4 regions of the Exiguobacterium sp. s102 genome follow, and region 1 is predicted to be linked to each of the others. Evidence: predicted binding sites of a transcription regulator. Region 1 holds the regulator's gene; each other region holds the start of a gene.
What was found. The regulator Rex, encoded in region 1, represses fermentation and respiration genes when NADH is low (regulators of the CRP and FNR family bind a similar motif). The targets are predictions, from matches to a motif close to TTGTGAAATATTTCACAA.
Positions count from the first base shown of each region.

Region 2: the regulator Rex is predicted to act here: its motif matches at 2,484-2,501, upstream of cydD (thiol reductant ABC exporter subunit CydD).
Region 3: the regulator Rex is predicted to act here: its motif matches at 1,894-1,911, upstream of KNQ02_RS11400 (cytochrome C oxidase subunit II).
Region 4: the regulator Rex is predicted to act here: its motif matches at 2,261-2,278, upstream of KNQ02_RS11620 (formate/nitrite transporter family protein).

Region 1 is NZ_JACSML010000007.1:117,405-122,155, forward strand. It holds tRNA gene KNQ02_RS14190 (tRNA-Ala) at 150-222, opposite strand; gene tatC (twin-arginine translocase subunit TatC) at 330-1,109, opposite strand; gene KNQ02_RS14200 (twin-arginine translocase TatA/TatE family subunit) at 1,117-1,323, opposite strand; gene KNQ02_RS14205 (redox-sensing transcriptional repressor Rex) at 1,323-1,982, opposite strand; gene KNQ02_RS14210 (ABC-F family ATP-binding cassette domain-containing protein) at 2,151-4,052, shown strand; gene KNQ02_RS14215 (hypothetical protein) at 4,052-4,444, shown strand; gene KNQ02_RS14220 (hypothetical protein) at 4,510-4,659, opposite strand.
Region 2 is NZ_JACSML010000006.1:112,106-116,856, reverse strand. It holds gene KNQ02_RS13435 (methyl-accepting chemotaxis protein) at 1-339, opposite strand, end outside; gene ypfJ (KPN_02809 family neutral zinc metallopeptidase) at 548-1,393, shown strand; gene KNQ02_RS13425 (nuclear transport factor 2 family protein) at 1,445-1,828, opposite strand; gene KNQ02_RS13420 (Rrf2 family transcriptional regulator) at 1,843-2,325, opposite strand; gene cydD (thiol reductant ABC exporter subunit CydD) at 2,537-4,267, shown strand; gene cydC (thiol reductant ABC exporter subunit CydC) at 4,264-4,751, shown strand, end outside.
Region 3 is NZ_JACSML010000004.1:65,933-70,683, forward strand. It holds gene KNQ02_RS11390 (b(o/a)3-type cytochrome-c oxidase subunit 1) at 1-1,221, opposite strand, end outside; gene KNQ02_RS11395 (cytochrome c oxidase subunit II) at 1,222-1,692, opposite strand; gene KNQ02_RS11400 (cytochrome C oxidase subunit II) at 1,705-1,818, opposite strand; gene KNQ02_RS11405 (Crp/Fnr family transcriptional regulator) at 2,596-3,303, opposite strand; gene KNQ02_RS11410 (aldehyde dehydrogenase) at 3,473-4,751, opposite strand, start outside.
Region 4 is NZ_JACSML010000004.1:111,252-116,002, forward strand. It holds gene KNQ02_RS11610 (aminopeptidase) at 1-835, opposite strand, end outside; gene KNQ02_RS11615 (DUF1232 domain-containing protein) at 934-1,353, shown strand; gene KNQ02_RS11620 (formate/nitrite transporter family protein) at 1,403-2,239, opposite strand; gene KNQ02_RS11625 (hypothetical protein) at 2,429-3,040, opposite strand; gene KNQ02_RS11630 (YitT family protein) at 3,173-4,042, shown strand; gene KNQ02_RS11635 (CHASE3 domain-containing protein) at 4,284-4,751, shown strand, end outside.

The DNA of each region.
Region 1 (4,751 bases):
CTATTAAGAAATTTCCCATTCCCTCAAAAGGATAAACACAGAAAACGACTTCAATCGGTTCATCAACATCATCCAGGCTGTAAGCTTCTGTTTTGCCGCCACCACTATAACAAAAAACACCACTCGGCAAATGCCAAGTGATGTACATATGGAGACTATCGGGCTCGAACCGACGACCTTTTGGCTGCCAGCCAAACGCTCTCCCAGCTGAGCTAAGCCCCCTCATATTCTTGTAATCAGTATAAACCATATCGATTCACTTTTTCAATATAAAAAGAGCGCTTCCAAACAAAAACCTCTCCGTCGCCGAAACGACCGAGAGGAGACTGTTACTTATTCAACTCACGCATCAAATCCGCTTGCCGTTCAAGCTCCGCCTGTTGCTCAAGAATCAGTACTTTTTTGTACGTCCGGGCTGAAATCATGATGCTGATTTCATAGAGGACGAACAACGGTACCGAAATCATCAGATGTGACGTCACATCCGGTGGTGAGATTAAAGCCGCGATGACAAACAGCGCAAAGTACGCATATTTCCGATTTTTCCGCATGAACAATGGCGTCACGAGTCCAAGACGAGTCAAGAACATCGTCACGACCGGCAGTTGGAACAAGATACCGAACGGAATCGTCAGCCGTATTAAGAAACTGAAATAGTTTTCGACCCCGATGACTTGCTCGATGCCGAGCTCTTGCCCAAGTTCCGTCGATACTTTGAGTAGAAACGGAAGTAACCAAAAATAAGAGAACGCGATTCCGGACAAAAATAAGAAAAACGTGACCGGAATATACGTCAAGGTCGCTTTCTGTTCCTGTTCGAATAAACCGGGTCGGATGAACGCCCATAGCTGGTACATCCAAAATGGTGAAGCCAGGACGACCGCGATGATGAACGCTAAATTCAAGTACAACATCAGGGGATCGGCCACATTAAAGGCATTCAATCCGATGCCGAGCTCTTTCAGGTCCGACTGCAGAAAACGCACGAGCGGTCGGACGAGCGGAAAGGCCGCGGCGAACAAGACGACGACGATGATGAGTGACCAGACGATCCGCTTGCGCAACTCGTCTAGATGCGATGTCACACTCTGTTCTTGATCAATCGCCATAATTTAATCACTTCTCTTTCGATTCATCCTTGTTGTCTTTATCATCGTCCATGATGCCGTGTGTCGCACTCTTGAACTCTTTTAACGTCTGACCGGCAGCACGACCGAGCTCCGGTAATTTTTTCGGTCCGAAGATGATCAACGCGACGGCACCGATCAAGGCGATGCTCCCCGGTCCGATGAACGCGATGGTTGATGGAATAAGGTTTTCCATTATGATTTCACTCCTTCAGCTGATTGCGAATAATGCTTCATGAAATAAACTAGTGACTGCAACTCGATCGACAAATCGATGTGATGGACCCGAACATGGGCCGGTACGTTCAACCGCGCCGGTGTAAAGTTCAGGATTCCGGTCACACCATACTCAACTAACTCATCCGCTACTGACTGTGCGAACTGGGATGGGACCGTCAAGATGGCGACATCAACCTTGTTCGCTTCGATTTGCTCTTTCATGTCAGAGACATGATAGATAGGAACGTCTTGCGTCGTTGTTCCGACCTTGTTTTCGTCCGCATCAAACGCAACGACTATCCGAGTACTATTATTCTTTAAAAAGTTATAATTTGCAAACGCCGTTCCGAGATGTCCGACCCCGACAAGTGCCACATTCGTGACTTCATCCTGATTCAGTGTCTTTCGGAAAAACGTCAATAGATGTTGTACGTTGTAACCGTATCCTTTTTTCCCTAACGCCCCAAAGTAGGAAAAATCGCGGCGGATCGTCGCTGAATCGACTTTGACCGCTTCACTGAGCTCTGCTGAAGAGACGCGCAGCTTGCCTGAGTTATAAAGACTCTGAATGAAACGATAATATAACGGCAGTCGTTTCGCCGTCGCTTGTGGTATTTTTGTGTCTGGCCCATTCATACTGCAGTTCCCCCTTCGGCCACGTTCTGACGTGGCACCCAAATCAATGCAAAGAATTCTATTCTCTTTGATTGTAAACCACTTCACATAGACTAACAAATAATATATTCCACGGGACTCCTGCGTTTTTTTCATGATAGACTAAAGGGTGGAAGGATGGATGTTTTTATGATTCTCTTACAAGTGAACCAACTATCAAAATCATTCGGTGTTGAGCCGATTTTAGACAATATTAAACTCGAAGTGCAGGAGCGGGACCGGATTGCGCTCGTCGGACGAAATGGTGCCGGAAAATCGACACTTTTAAAAATCATCGCCGGAGAGCTCAGTCATGACTCTGGTGAGATCATGAAGAGTAAGGAAGTGAAAATCGGTTACCTCGCCCAGGACAGTGGTCTTGAGTCGAATGAAACGATTTGGAATGAAATGTTGACCGTGTTCGAACACCTGCAAGAGCAGGAACGTTCGCTCCGTCGGATGGAGATTGAGATGGGGATGGACCATATCTTGAATGATGCTGTTGCTTACGACCGTCTGTTGAAAACATACGATCAGGCACAACATGACTTCTCGGACGCCGGCGGCTATCAGTTCGAAGCCAACATCCGCTCCGTCCTGCACGGGATGCGTTTTTATCCGGACGATTATTCACGCCGGATCCAGACGCTATCCGGTGGACAACGGACGCGACTCGCACTGGCGAAGATGTTGCTTCAGGCACCTGAGCTGTTGATTCTTGATGAGCCGACGAACCACCTCGACATCGATACACTCTCTTGGCTCGAAAGTTACCTGGCTGGTTACCGTGGAGCGGTCTTGATCGTCTCCCACGATCGTTACTTCCTCGACCAGGTCGTCAACGTCGTCTATGAATTGTCACGGAACGTCTGCCGGAAGTTTACCGGCAACTACACGAAGTACTTGGAACAAAAGGCAGCACTGTATGAACAAGAGATGAAGCAGTTCGAACAGCAACAGGAAGACATCGCGAAGATGCAAGACTTCATCCAGCGTAACATCGCACGGGCGACGACGACGAAACGCGCACAAAGCGTCCGCAAACGTCTTGAAAAAGTCGACCGGATTGATCGTCCGGATGGGGATGAACGCAGCACCGTCCTGTCGTTCCCGATTGAAAAACAAAGTGGGAACGATGTGTTACAAGTCACGCAACTCGCGGTCGGCTATGAAGAAGCCGTCTCAAAAGGCATCACGTTCCGATTACAACGCGGCGAATCCCTCGCCCTCGTTGGTCCGAACGGAATCGGAAAATCAACGTTACTGAAAGTTCTTGTCAACCGGATTAAACCGTTATTCGGTGAACATCGTTTCGGGACCGGCGTTTCTGTCGGCTACTACGATCAGGAGCAGGCCGAGCTCAACGACCGCAACCGGGTCATCGATGAAATTTGGAACGAGTGGCCGTTGATGCGGGAACAACAAGTCCGGTCCGTCCTCGGTCAATTCCTGTTCAGTGGTGATGATGTCTTTAAACTTGTCCACGAATTATCCGGCGGCGAGCGCGGACGCCTCGCCCTCGCGAAGTTAAAATTACGCAAAACGAACGTCCTCATTCTCGATGAGCCGACCAATCACCTCGATCTTGATTCGAAGATGGTGCTTGAGAACGCACTTGTCGACTATGAAGGCACGCTCCTGTTCGTCTCCCACGACCGTTACTTCATCGACCGGGTTGCGACACGCGTCATCGAGATGAATCCGGACGGTGTGACGGATTATCTCGGCGACTACTCTTACTATATGGAGAAGAAGGCCGAGAAAGAAGAAATCGCCCGCCTCGAAGCAGAGGAAGAAAAAGCAATCAAAGTCGCTGCTTCGAAAAGCATCGACAAAGATGCGCAAAAAGAAGAACGAAAAAAGAAACAACAGCTCGAACAACTCGAACAAGACATTGAACGGTTGGAAACACGATCAACTGAAATCGAACAACTGCTTTGCGAACCGGAAGTCTTCAACGATATTCCGAAGGCGACGGCGCTGTCGGCAGAACGGGATCAGATTGATACGGACCTCCTCGAACTGATGGAACGATGGGAGAGTTTCCACTAATGCGCTCGAAAAGTTATGTCATCAACCTCGTTCAAGGATTATTGTCCGGGGTGCTCTATTTCGTTCCGATGTATGCCGACTACGTGTCGGCCTTCATCCGGCCGGATGCCTTTAATGCCGTCGTCCTGTTGTTCATCCTCATCTCGTGCATGATCGGCCTCGTGATTAAGACGTGGAGTGGTCTCTTCATCAGCCTCTTATCCGGATTAATCTGTACGTTGCTGACGACCCAGATGTTCGTTGAACTGAATGACCCGTTAATCATCAGCTATTACGGAGCCGTTTCACCGCTCGTCGCCTTTTTGATCAGCTGTCTCGGCATTTGGGCACTGGCGATTCTCTTTTTTTTACTCGATGGTTTCCAGTACGAAAAACGTCACCATGCAGAGTAACTTCTTCAGTTGTCCGACATAAAAACGCACTTTTTCCCGTAGGAGTCAACGAAACGTGACGCTTTTTAGACTGTAGACGGTTTAGAGCGCAATCCGTCTCGAATCGCTTTTAAAGCGAAAAGCAATCGGTCGCGACCCTGCAGCTCTGCTGTAGCGGCGCGGAAGATTGCCGCTTTGAAGACGAGGCGAGACAGGGAAGCGTGAACTGACAGCATCCTCATGTAAAATTTTCGTGATTTATAAGAGTTTGGCTATACGCTGAAGGCACGTCCCGCGTTCGGGACGTGCCTTTTTGCTTCTAAAAAAT
Region 2 (4,751 bases), on a different contig from region 1:
GGCAATCAATGCCAGAACCATGAAAATCGAGAAGTGATATTCGACGAGACCCTCTCCACCGGCGATGATTGACATGCTTGCGAATGTCAGCGTCAGTGTCAAGAGGATGGCGACCTGTTTACTCTGCGGATTAAGGCGGTACAGGATAACAGCTGCGAAGAGAAAAAAGATAGGAATCAGCGCGACGACCGTTAACATAGCGAGCGACGCGGCTGGTCCTTTTCCCTGTAAAAGGGAGTAGCCTTCTCCAAACGTTGTGAAGCGGTGGAGTCCATGGACGATTAAAGATAAAACGACGATAAGAGACGTGATGCTGAGCATGAGTTGATGACGTTTCATAAAATAAAATTCCTCCGATTTCTAGTTGAAACTAAAACAAAGACAAAGTCCTGTTTTGGTAGACGTATCAAGACTATCGGTTGCACGCATGTGTTTGTTGACTGGAAAAAAAGTTAGATGCACATCCATTATTTTTCTAAAAGAACGTGGCATGAATAAATGCCTGAACGGGTATATAAAAACATCGAAATTGGTAGGAGGAAGCCGCATGAAGTGGAAGGGAAGAGAACGAAGTTCAAACGTAGAAGACCGCCGGGGAATGGGTGGGAAAGGAATCGCGGGAATCGGAGGTGGACTTGGCATCATCATCTTGATCGTCGTGACGTTGATGGGTGGGAATCCTGCTGATTTGCTTGGGGATTTATCCGGTTCAGAGAGCGGGACGAACTCAGGCTATCAAGAAACAGCGAAAGAAAAAGAAGCCGCCGATTTTGTCTCGGTCGTGCTCGCCGATACGGAACGTGTCTGGACGAAGGAGTTTAAACAAGACGGGATGACATACAAAGAACCGACACTTGTCCTTTATACCGACCAAGTCAGTTCAGCGTGTGGACAAGCCGGAAAATCGGTCGGTCCTTTTTATTGTCCAGGCGATCAGAAATTATACATTGATTTAAGTTTTTATGATGAATTACAAACTAAGTACGGGGCGCCTGGCGACTTTGCGATGGCTTACGTCATTGCCCATGAAGTCGGTCATCACGTCCAGACGTTACTCGGGACGTCAGATGAGATCATGCCGCTCCGTCAAAAGATGAGCGAAGAGAAATTCAATAAATACCTCGTCCGGTTCGAACTGCAGGCAGATTATTATGCCGGCGTGTGGGCACATCACGCGCAAGGGGAGAACTTGTTGGAAGAAGGCGACCTTGAAGAAGCGCTTGGTGCTGCAAATGCCGTCGGTGACGATACCCTTCAGAAAAAAGGTCAAGGATACGTCGTGCCGGAAAGCTTTACGCACGGGACATCGAAACAACGGAAAAGCTGGTTCCAAAAAGGTTTTGATAACGGAACGATTGAAGGCGGCGACACGTTCGAAGCAGCAAACTTATAAGCGGATGACTTCAAAAAGAGACCGTTCCGAGTGGGGAACGGTCTCTTTGGGTTAGTCGTTGTAATTGTTAAACATCTTCGCATCATCCGGCACATTGGCGAGGTAGACGATTTTTCCGTCTGCATCAAGGCGGGCGATATCCGTCCCGTCCTGCGTGAAGACCGCTCCGTCAGCCCGCTTGCCGCAGACGGCCCAGCGTGTCTCGAATGTATCGCCATCTGCTGACGGGAGCCAGGCTTCATACATGTGCTTGATGTCCTGGTTGGCAGTGAAGACCAGGCGGACGAATTTTTTCCAGGCGTCGATGCCATGTTGTTCCTGTCCACTCAAGACGAACGTGATGTCGTCCGAAAAGAGGGAAGAGAGGTCACTAAAAGCCTGTTCATCGGTCCGGGAAGCGTCAAATAACTCAAAGTAGCGGTCAAGTGTAGTCATGCGTAAGTCTCCTTTTAGTTGCGAATCATTTGTTGTTCAATCAAGGCTTGCAATGTCGTTAAGTGGTCAGGGGGACAGTTCCTGTCGATTTCCTGTCGGAGCGATCCAATCGTTTCACGTTTTAAGGTCGATTGCCAAGCATCTTCCGCTTCCGTCATCAAGTTAGATAAGAGGCGGACGTTCTGTTCTTTGATGCCCATCAAGTCTTCAAAGACACCACTTGAAGCATAAAGGGATTGTTTTCCTTCGATGGCTTCGTAGACGTCAAAGATACGAATCCGATCGGAAGGTTGATTCAGTCGGAAACCGCCTTTGACCCCCGGGACAGACAGAAGGAGGTCGGCACTGACGAGTTTACGCAATAGTTTTTGAAAGTACGTCGGTGAAGCGCCGAGCTGCTGACTGATGAACTCACCGGGTAAAAGTCCTTTCTCCGGCAAAAAGGTCAGTAACAGCATCGCGTAGACGGATTGTTCGACTCCGGTTTTCATTTGCATGGTAATTCGCCCTTTCTGTATAACGTAGATAACTATTGTCTATAATAGTGGACGTTAGCAATTTTGTCGAGTAAAACGCTTCTCACAAAACCGTCACACCTTTGGAGCGGCATTCTCATGGCAACTAAACGAAGGATTCGGTATACTGAATGTACGATATGTGAAAATATTCACTAAAAGTCGTTCACAATTTGTGAAGGGGCGTTTTTATATGAATCCACTTAAAGGAATCATCTCGATTCCACGTACGATCATGTTGCAATTGATGCTGGCGGCTGTCCTGATGGGGATTGCGGTCATCGGTCAATCGTACTTGATCGTCATCATCGTCGACCGCATTTTTCTCCAAGGGGACGCCTTTGCGGCAATTGTTCCGCTACTCGGTATCTTACTGCTCATGCTGATGTTACGGGTCGCTGTCACGTACTGGAACGGGCGGCTCGGGACGGTTCTCGCGGCACGTGTCAAACAAGACATTCGCCAGGCGCTCGTCGCGAAGTATACGATGAGTTCCGTCGAAGTGATGTCGCAAGGACAGTCGGGACAAAAGGTCAGTGTGTTGCTTGACGCGGTCGATGAGATGGACAGCTATTACAGCCAATACTTGCCGAAAGTCATCCAGACGTCGATCGTTCCCTTGATGGTGCTGATCGCAGCATTCAGTTATGACTGGATTACGGGACTCGTCATGATGATCACGGCACCATTCATTCCACTGTTCTACATCGTCATCGGAATCATGACGCAAAAACGTGCCGATACGCAGCTCGAGAAGATGACGGCGTTCTCCGGAACCTTCCTCGATACGCTGCAAGGCATCACGACGTTAAAGTTGTTTGGTCGCGCGAAAGCACAGCAGGACGTCATCGAACGGAGTAGTCTCGACTTCCGCGATGCGACGCTGACCGTGCTGAAGCTCGCCTTCTTGTCGTCGTTGATGCTTGAGTTCATCTCGATGCTCAGCATGGGGATGATTGCGCTTGAGGTCAGTCTCCGGTTGATTTTATTTCAAAGCATCACCTTTGTTCCAGCCTTCTTGATGCTCGTGCTTGCACCGGAGTATTATTTGGCCTTAAAAGAGATGGGGGCAGCGTTCCATACCGGACGGGGCAGTGTTGCGGCGGCGAAACAGATTGCGTCTGAACTGACGCAAGACGACCGGGGCGTAACGTTCGGAACGGAGGCGTTAAAGTCCGCGACACCACCGCGGATTGAACTGAAAGACGTGGACTTTACGTATCAGGACGAGCGGTTTGCACTGACCGACGTCACGCTGCGCATCGAACCGTACCAAAAAGTCGCCTTGATCGGACGAAGTGGTGCCGGGAAGTCGACCGTCCTGCAGTTACTCGCGGGACTGGCCGATCCAAAGAACGGCGAAGTGCTCCTGAATGGTCAGCCACGCGCACAAATCACGGAAACGAGCTGGTTCGGACAGCTCAGCTATATCTCGCAGCATCCTTACCTGTATGCGGGGACACTCGCCGACAACATCGCCATCGGTGAATTACGGGAGGCGACGCGGACAGACATCGAGCGTGCGGCAGCTGCCGCAGGACTCGGGGAACTGATTGCGAGTTTACCGGACGGGCTCGACACCGGAATCGGTGAAGGGGGGCGCGGTCTATCGGGTGGCGAAAAACAACGGGTCGCACTCGCCCGTGCCTTCTTGAAACGGCCGAACGTCATCCTGTTCGATGAACCGACGACGGGACTCGACGTTAAGACGGAACACCTGTTACAGCAGGCAATCCAGGAACTCGGACGGACGGCGACCGTCATCACGGTCGCACACCGTCTGCATACGATCGAACAGTCGGACAACATCGTCATTTTAGAGGCCGGCCGGATCGTCGACCAAGGCACACATGAGGCGTTACTCGCACGGGATTCGGAATACGCACGGATGCGTGCCGTCCAACGAGGGGAGGAAACACGATGAAAGAATTGATGGGTATTTTTCGATTGATGCTGCACCAGAAACGGGATATCGTCCTCTCGATTCTCTTTGGTGTTCTTGCCGGCGTCACGGCGGTGGGTCTGTTTGCAGCAAGCGGCTTCCTGATTTCGAAGGCGGCACTGTTGCCACCGATTCAAACACTCGCTGTACTGATTGCCTTGCAAAAAATATCAAGCCTGACGCGTGCCGTCAGTCGGTATGCGGAGCGTTATTACTCGCACCGGGCAACGTTTACGATTTTGAGTGATTTACGGACGACGTTTTACAAACGGCTCGAACCGCTTGCGCCGGGCATCTTCGCGAAGTACCGGAGCGGTGACTTGCTCGCGCGAATCGTCGGCGATGTCGAGAGTCTGCAGAACACGTTTTTACGTGTCGTCTATCCGCCGATCATTCTCGTCCTCGTCTTTCTGTGTACAATCTTTTTTGTCAGCTTCTTCTCACTCAGTGTCGCGCTCGTCCTCGT
Region 3 (4,751 bases), on a different contig from region 1:
CCAATAGGCCGTTCCAAAGAACGTCAACGCGACTGCAGCCCCGACTGTGATATGGAAGTGACCTGTCACCCATAAAGTGTTATGCACGACGATATTCAATTGGTGGGAAGCATTGACGACACCACCGGCTCCAGCCGGGATGAAGAACAACATGCCGACGAACGGTGCAAGAAAGCGGACATCCCGGTACGGCATTTTCTTGATCCACCCAAATAGTCCGGTCGCACCTTGACGACGACCTGCTAGTTCGAATGTCGCAAACATCGAGAATGCTGTCATCAATGAAGGAATGATGACAAGGAACGTCAAGACGACTTGGATGTACTTCCAAAATGCTGATATACCGGGTTCGAGCAACTGATGGTGAAAACCAACAGGGAACGAGAACAATAAGAACAGTAAAAATGACATTCGTGCTAAAGCATCTGAAAAAATCTTACCCCCGACAATCTTTGGAATGACCGTGTACCATACGATATAGGCTGGCAATAACCAAAAATAGACGAGCGGATGACCAAAATACCAAAATAATGTTCGGGATAATTCGATCCCGACCTTATCCGTCCAACCGAGTGATAACGGCAAGAGTTGAAAGAGAATAGTCGCTGCGACACCTAGCGTGGCGATGACCCACAACAAAGCCGTCATGATGCTCATATAGGCTTGAAGTGGTGGATGGACATCCTTATGTTCTCGTTTGTAATCCGCGTACATCCGGAACATTGCGGCAGAAGAAACCCATGTTCCCACAACGAAAATCACGAGTCCGATATAAAAAACAGGGTGTGCCTTCAGCGGCGCATAAAACGTGTAGAGAACGGATGCTTCACCTGCTAACACCATCCATGTGACAAGGAGGACACCGACAATCATCAACCAGAATCCAACCCAGCCCAAGCGTCTCGGAAACTCTTCAAAACGCCCGAACGACTGTCCTAAAAATGAAAATAAAAGTCCGAATATGAATAATGTCGTAAAGACAATCGCAAGCATTAGTCCGTGAGCCGTCAGCAATTCATAATAACCGACTCCAGCAATTTCTGGAATGACTCCAGTACGGACGAGTGTCTGTAGTAGACCACATAGTCCACCGATCAGTAACGCCACAAGTGAAAAACTGACGTAGGCAAATCCGAGTTTTGCTTCTTTTAATCCAATCTCTCCTGCGGGGATTCCCCGCTCCATCTCAAACTCCATTAATTTTTTCGAAATCGCATTCATTTATTCCACCACCTTAATCTTAGTCGACATCATGTGATGCGCCGATCCACAATATTCGTTACAGACAATTAAATATTCGCCAGCTTCTTTGAATGTGTACTCGATTGAATTGATATGTCCGGGAACGACCATCATATTGACGTTCGTCTTGACGATTTCAAATCCATGGACGACATCTTTCGACGTCACCAGAAAATCGACGGTCGCGCCTTTTTTGATAATCATGTCTTGCGGTGTGAACTGGAAAGCTTGTGAGACCATGACGGCCTCATATTTATTGTCGTCAATTTTTTTTAGACCCGGTTTATCAAATGGCTTCGTCTGATCGACTTGCGTCGGGTCAATCAATGTTGCGTCCGACGGTGGTTGATTATCAGAAGCGAATGCTGATACGCCAATGATGATTAAAAAGACTGCCAACATGATACAACCGAATACTAACCATATTTTTTCTAAACGATGAATATGCACCCTGATTCCCCCTTATCTTGAAGTGAATAATAAAAAGATTGATCCCCACATTCCGATGATGACTCCGGCAACGATAAATACAGCGATAAACGTTCCCTTCAGTTCTGTATCTGATTTCTGACGCATGATCAGTAGCTCCCTTCCGTCGTTGAATCGGTGACTTAACCTACCTTTATTTTAGAAAAAGACACCCTTCGTAATATGTGATAAACGTCACACCAATTGTGACGATTTCGCGCTTTTCTTTTATAAAACACACATAAAGTTCACAACTTGTTACGTACTGAACATATTTTGAACTGCTACTGTTATGCGACACAAAAAAGGACCGCATTCAAAAAGAATGTGATCCTACAGCGTGTAGACAAACTATTATGAAGAGTGAACATACTATAACGAGAGGCAATCCGTTCGCGCGTCCCTGTCTCGCATCGTCTTCAAAGCGGCAACCTTCCGCGCCGCTACAGCAAAGCTGCAGGGTCGCGACCGATTGCTTTTCGCGGTTCTAAGCGATTCGAGACGGATCGCGTGCTAAACCGTCTGCATGCCAGGCTTTCCGTCACGGTATTCCTATAAAAAGCGTCACATTTCGTTGACTCCTACGGGAAAAAGTGCGTTTTTAACGCACGTTCAGAGGCAGGCAAGACCCTGCTCGTTGTCCGTGAGGATCAAGGAGCAACGGCTTGCGCCTCGCCCGAGGAAAGCAACGAAAAAAGACGCTTGATCTCCCGATAGCACGTTGTCTACATCCTGAAGGACCACATTCAAAAAGAATATGATCCTAGACTGCTGATAAGTTCTTCTAAAGTTTGACGTGTTGCGGTTCCATCAAAAGGATGATGTTGGAGCAATTTTTAAGTCAGCTCCAGCGTATGGCTCCGTAAGCTAACGCTCAAGTTAAGTTTAAATCCGGCAGACACCGACAGGACACCCTTCACAGTGGCAAAGATCGCGTAAATAGTTGGCATCATGAACGATGATTTTAGTCGTCGTCATCGAAATAACATTGTCTTTTTTCCACTGAGAAAACATCCGGTTGACCGTTTCACGTGGTGCCCCGATCAACTGACCGAGTTCAGTATCCGACGGTCGCTTTGAAATCACGTAATCGTCATCGACTTTTTTTCCGTCCATTGCGATTAGTCGTAAGAGTGTCGAAGCGAGTGCCCCTTGTTTCCCGAACAATAAGAGGTCACGTAACTTCGTTTCCGTTTGTTTTCGCATCAAGGCTTGCCAGCGCATGATATCTAATGCGAATGTTCCATCTTTTTTCATCAAATCTTCGAGTGTCGATTTCGAGATGAAGCCAATGACACTGTCCTCCATCGTTTCGACACTATAGGAGCTTGGAAATGCTTCTCCGACATCGAATTCACCAAATAAGTCACCTTTGAAATATAAGAACATCATTAGCGGGCTACCTTTTTTCGTGAGCTTTGATAGTTTTACACCACCTTGTTTCACATAAAAAAGTTTATCGTTCATTTCCCCTTCCCAACAGACGATTGAGTCTTTTTTAAAAGATACCTCAGTCATGAACTCTTCAAGTAATTCACGTGTCTCACTCGACAACACGAACGTATTGGCTTCTGTCGTCCCACAAGTAAGCATCTCGCATTCTCCTTTCCGTAGCTTCTGCCTTCAGTATAGAACATCACAAGGGAAAATAGCGTTTTTTCAAAAGATTGTCAAACTTTGTTCACTATTTCACAAATTAAATAAACAAAAAAAAGCCAAGGTAGACCGATTGGATCTACTCTTGGCTCCGTTTAAGTCCCATTTATAATAAATAACGCATCCATTTTGAATCGGTATTCGAGCGCATGTAGCGGAACGGCAAATCGAACTTCGTCGTATTGTTGACGACTCCTTTACGGTGGCTGAACGTCTCAAAGCTGAATTTCCCATGATAGCCACCGATACCACTTCCGCCGACCCCGCCAAATGGCAAGTTATGTTGCGCAACATGCATCAACGTATCATTGATGCATCCACCACCAAATGACACACGATCGAGTACACGATGCTGAACAGCTTTACTTTCTGTGAAGAGATAGAGCGCCAACGGCTTATCACGGTCATTGATGAAACGGATGACCTCTTCCACTTCACGATAAGAATAGACTGGAAGAATCGGTCCAAAGATTTCCTCTTGCATCAACGGACTTTCTGGATCAACGTCCGTCATGACGGTTGGTGCCATCTTTCTCGTCGCTGCATCGACTTGACCACCAAATAAAATTTCACCTTGGGGCAAGTAGCCACTCAATCGATCCAAATGACTGTCTGAAACAATCTTGACGTAAGAATTCACACCAACACCATTACCATACTGGGCAAAAGCTTCCTTTTCAATCAAGCGTAAAAATTCCTCGCGGACGTCTTCATGGACAAAAACATAGTCAGGGGCGATACACGTCTGTCCTGCGTTTAACCATTTGCCCCAAGTAATTCGTTTTGCAGCAAGCTTTAAGTTCGCATCACGGTGAACGATCGTCGGAGACTTCCCGCCGAGTTCAAGCGTGACAGGTGTCAAATATTTCGCCGCTGCTTGATGGACGATTTTTCCGACACGCGTCGACCCCGTAAAGAAGATGTAATCAAACTTCTCTTCAAGAACAGCTGAACTGACGTCCGCATCCCCCTCGATGACAAGTCCAAATCGTTCGTGAAATGCCGTTTCAAAGACTTCACGGAGAACACGCGAGACGTTTGGTGTTAGTTCTGATGGTTTCAAGACAACCGTATTTCCGGCAGCGATCGCCCCGATGATTGGTGCAACAGCGAGCTGGAAAGGATAGTTCCACGGCGCGATGACGAGCACGTTTCCGTATGGTTCATAATGGATGTCACTTTTTGACCCGATATGTAACAACGGTGTCCCGACTCGTTTCGGTTTAGCAAGTCGGCGAAGTTTCTTCTCCATCCGTGCGAGTTCGCCGTAGACGAATCCGATTTCCGTCGTAAACGCATCTTGACGTCCTTTATTCAAGTCCGTTTTTAATGCCTCATAAATTGCTTCTTCATGCGTTTCAATCGCTTGCTTTAAAAACGTCAAC
Region 4 (4,751 bases), on a different contig from region 1:
GCGTAAAGCCATCAATCAAGTTTCCGCTGTAGCTGAGTGGCTTCGTACTCGAGACATGACCGTTGACTCCTGTCTTCTTCGGTAACGTAAAGACCTCCTCCGTCGGAAGGTTCGCGATGAAATCAACACCGTCCGCATTCGGTCCACCACCACCGAGCCATACATGACGCTCTGGTAACTCGATCGATAATTCCGTCCCTGGTGCCGAGTAATGAAGTGTTTTATATTTTTTCTCCGTCAAGAATGTCGCTTTCGTACGGAGATTGTGATCATGTTTCTCCCATGCAGCGACTGGATCTGCTTGATCGACACGAGTTGCCTTTAAAATCGCTTCCCATAGCTCTTCTACAGCGTTTTCCGAGTCCGGGAATACCTTAGCCGCCCAAGCATCTGAAGGTGCAGCAACGACACACCAGCTTACATTGTCGCTCATGACGAATTTACGCCAATTGGCTAGTGCAACTCCTGCTGCTTTATTCGCGCGCGCGATACGACTCGACTCGACTCCGTTTAAAAGATCTGGATCTTCACTGACGACAGATAAGAAGGCTGTCTTTTCATCAGCTAATTGATCGAACCGTGCTTTTAACCACTCTGGAAATGCGTCAAACGAATCTTCCGGTGCATCGAAATAACGGATTTTCGTCATTTCATCATCTGACCATTGCACGTAAACGTTCGATGCGCCTACTTCGTAAGCAACACGTGTAATTTCACGAACAAGTGGTGCATTTTCGATGCCAGCACGAATTTCTAGTTGCTGACCGGATTGCAAATTGATTCCTGTACGTACAGCGAGTGCTGCATACTTTTTGAGTTGTTCTTGAGTCGGCATTATGTAATCCCCTTTCGTCTCTTACTCTTATTTTCACGAAAGAGTTGCAATTTTGCAAGAAATAAGGTGAAACTAGGTGTAGAGAAGGAGTGTTGAACATGGAATTCGTACCAGGAGATTTTAAATCCGCTTACACATATTTCCACCGTCAGGCATTGGCGTTAGTCGGAGATCACAAAGCACAGGAAGATTTATTGATTCGAGGAGAAGTTGGCTTAGCACATTTAACAAAAGATATCGCTTCAGAAGAAGGGTCTGATATCGAACGTGAAGCAGAACTCGTGCTGTATTTCCAACTTAAACAGTTACTTGAGATGTTACGTGCCCTTTATCAAAAACGTTTTTCGATGAAGGAAGAACAAGAACAATTATTATTGACGGCTGTGCTCTATTTTACTTCCCCAGTCGATGCACTACCTGACGAAAATGTTCTCGGTCTGTTCGATGATGCTCAAATCGTCGAATCGATCTATGAAGAACTCGCAGCAGATGTCGATCGCTTCCAACATCTCGAATAAAGAAAAAGGTAAGGGAGGCGGGAAAACCCGTCGCTACCTTACCTTTTCTTTATGCTTTTTTTTTCGTCGCGATGTTGATTGTCGCAGCTTGTTGTTTTGATTGATCCACTTCTAGCTTTTCTTTATTCAACCACGTGTAAACCATTCCCATGAAGAGTGCTCCACCGATGATGTTACCGAAGAGAGCAGGAATTAAGTTATGGATTGCTCCGGCAAATGAAATCGCCTCTGGGTGAGGTACGACAAGCGCGATTGAGAACAATGCCATATTGGCAATGACATGGTCAAAACCTGATGCGAAGAAGACAGCAACTAAAACCATCATCATCATGATTTGTGCCAATTCATTTTTCATGTTTTTCGGAATGAAAATCGCTAAACAAACCATCCAGTTACAGAAGATTGCTCGCGTAAAAATTTCCCATGTCGAGTGATGGATTTTCGATTCAGAGACAGCGAACAACCAGTTGTTTGCGCCTAACTCTTGAATGATTCCAGTTTGCGAAAAGAGTAACGCGAAGGCAAGTCCTCCGAGACCATTACCAATCAAACAAATCGTCCATACTTTAAACGTATCCATTTTTGTAGTGTATCCACGCATCGTCGCCGTAGTAAAATACATCGTATTTCCTGTAAACAGTTCTGCACCGCCGTAGACAATTAAGACAAGCGCAACACCAAAAGTTAATCCACCGACGAGCGTCATCGCAGCCGATTCATTTAGATAAAGTCCGTTGATTGCTTTGAGTGTAAATATGATAGCAAAACCGATGAATACCCCAGCAAGCATGGCACGAACTAAATATTCGAGTGGACGCATTTGTAGCATTTTAGTTGATTTAACCGCTTTATTTCTTAGCCCTTCTAATGCTTCTACTTCATTCATTGTAGAAACCTCGCTTTCTTCTTGTTCAACACTTCACAATGTTTGTTCACTTATTATCATACTTCCATCTTATAAGATGTTCAACCCCTGCCTACCCCTTATTTAAGGTTTTTACGAAAGAATGACATGTAAACGATACCATTGTGTCAAGTTTGTGAAAAAAGCTTTTTCTTGCTAGATACAACTACTTTACGGGTATATTTTGAGTTGTGAACGGAAGTATTCTAGAAAGGATTTTCGTCTTGATTCAACTAATACATAGTCGTCAATAACTACACGATTAAAGCGGTTAGTGGACGTCGAAGCTCGCTCAATATCGCGTGGTGTATACCCTTCAAAATCATTACGCGTGATTTTAATTTGAAGGATTGATACAGGATCCGTATATTGAATTTCAACTGTCATTACATTAGGAATCGCTAAAAAAAGAGCCAGCGTATGGTGCATGACGAGTTGCGAAAATCGACTTTTGATAAAAGAGGGTGTAGACGGATCAATCCATTCATGATTTGTCCCGACCCATTCTTTTCTGGATTTACCCGTCACTTCATAACGTAAGGAGACGGTAGTCCCTTCAATCTTTACTTGTTTAAGTGCGTCTGAAAATGGAAATCGTTCAATAAATCCTGTCATTGCATTTGTATTTGTAACCGATGTTCCGACATATCGGGTGACCAGTGCTCCATCACGCCACTTATTGTCAGGGGATTCCTTCGAGTAATGCAACATAAAAACGGAACCTGCGCTTAATCCAATGAGCGCACAGCATAAAAATAAAAGGATTTTTTTCAATTCACTCAATTCCTTTCGACCCGCGTCACATTTTTTTTACGATATTTTTCAGTTGAGGGGTTGAATTTAATGCTATATAGGCGTACTCTTGCAGGCAGATACTTTACAAAGGAGGAGCATGAGGATTTCTCATCAATCACAATGAAGACTAAACAAACGAGCAAGAAAAAACGAACAGAAAAAATCAGTTTCCTTTTAATCGGTACACTTCTTTACTCCCTTTATATCAGCCTTTTATTATCTCCAAATGACATTGGATCTGGCGGCATCATGGGAATCACACTTATTTTCCAAGAGTTGTTCAATACGCCTATCGGACTGACCCAACTTGTCTTGAATATCCCGCTTTTCTTACTTGGTTTTCGCTTCTTAAGAAAACGATTCATGCTACTTTCAGGAATTATCGTCCTTATTTCTTCATTTTTAATTGATTGGATTCCAACACAAGTGGTTCCTGAGTCATTAAACGATCCTCTCGTCGCCTCCATTTTTGCAGGGTTAGTTTCCGGACTCGCAATGGCATTAATCTTCTTTGGCGGCGCTTCGACAGGTGGACTCGACATCCTCGGAAAGTTCTTTTATGCCCGCTTTCATAACTGGCCGCTCCCGCGTATTTTTTTAATGCAGGATTTAGTGATCTATATCTTAGTTTGGCTAGTCTTCGACTTAAAACATGTTATGTATGCATTAATTATGAGCTTCGTTCGCGCCAAGGCGTTGCAAACGGTCTATAGTTTTTACTCTGCTTCTAAACAATGTATTATCATTTGTGAAAAAGCAGATGAAATCAACGACGTCATCACAAAAGAACTTGGTCGTGGTGTCACGATTCTCGATGCGCGCGGTGGCTATTCCAACCGGACAAAGAAGATGGTTTATGTCGTCGTACAGAATAATGAAATCGTTCGTCTTCAGGAAATTGTTTCTTCTGTCGAACCTAATGCCTTCGTCACCTTCTCTGAGATTCATACCGTCTTCGGAAATTACAAAGAACATTCCTACTCTTTTTAAATGAACCGCACACGATGAAACGACACCCCCCTGTCATGAGGTGGGTTGTTTTTTGTAAACAAAGGCTGACCCATCATATACGTCTACGTTTGGTATCGCTTCAGGTTTCATCTCAAAATATAAAACGATTGGATCCCCGTAACCAAAAGATGTTCCCCTAAAAAATAGATAACTCTTCACTTTTTGGGAATTAGTGGTTAAGCTAATGACATTACCAGTTAGCTTACGAAGGAATGATTGCATGAATAAACTTTGGCGCTACCGCATTTCTCTCATTCTTTTAGTCAGTTTGTTCGCTTCGATTCCTCTCATCTATGCCTTGACAGGTTATCGTACCATTTCAAAAATGACAGAAGAGATGCACGCCCATAACATCCCGATGATTAAACAGGTCGACCAACTCGTCGAATACAATCGGGATCGGGCAAATGCCGTTCGCGGCCTATTGCTCTATGAAGACGACCGCTACATTGAACAATACTACTTCTGCACGACCAAAATTCATGATTTACGCCGTGTGCTCAATGCTTCGAACGAAACACCTGTACCGATTAAAGATTTATTGGTCCGTAACAATGCATGGGAAAAAGAAATCGAAACCGTTTTCAGCCTTTATGAAACAAACGGTTCACAGGCAGCTACCGCTTTAGCGAAACAATCGACGCAGACCACGCAGACCATTCTTGAAGATCTTGCTCAAGTTAAAGAT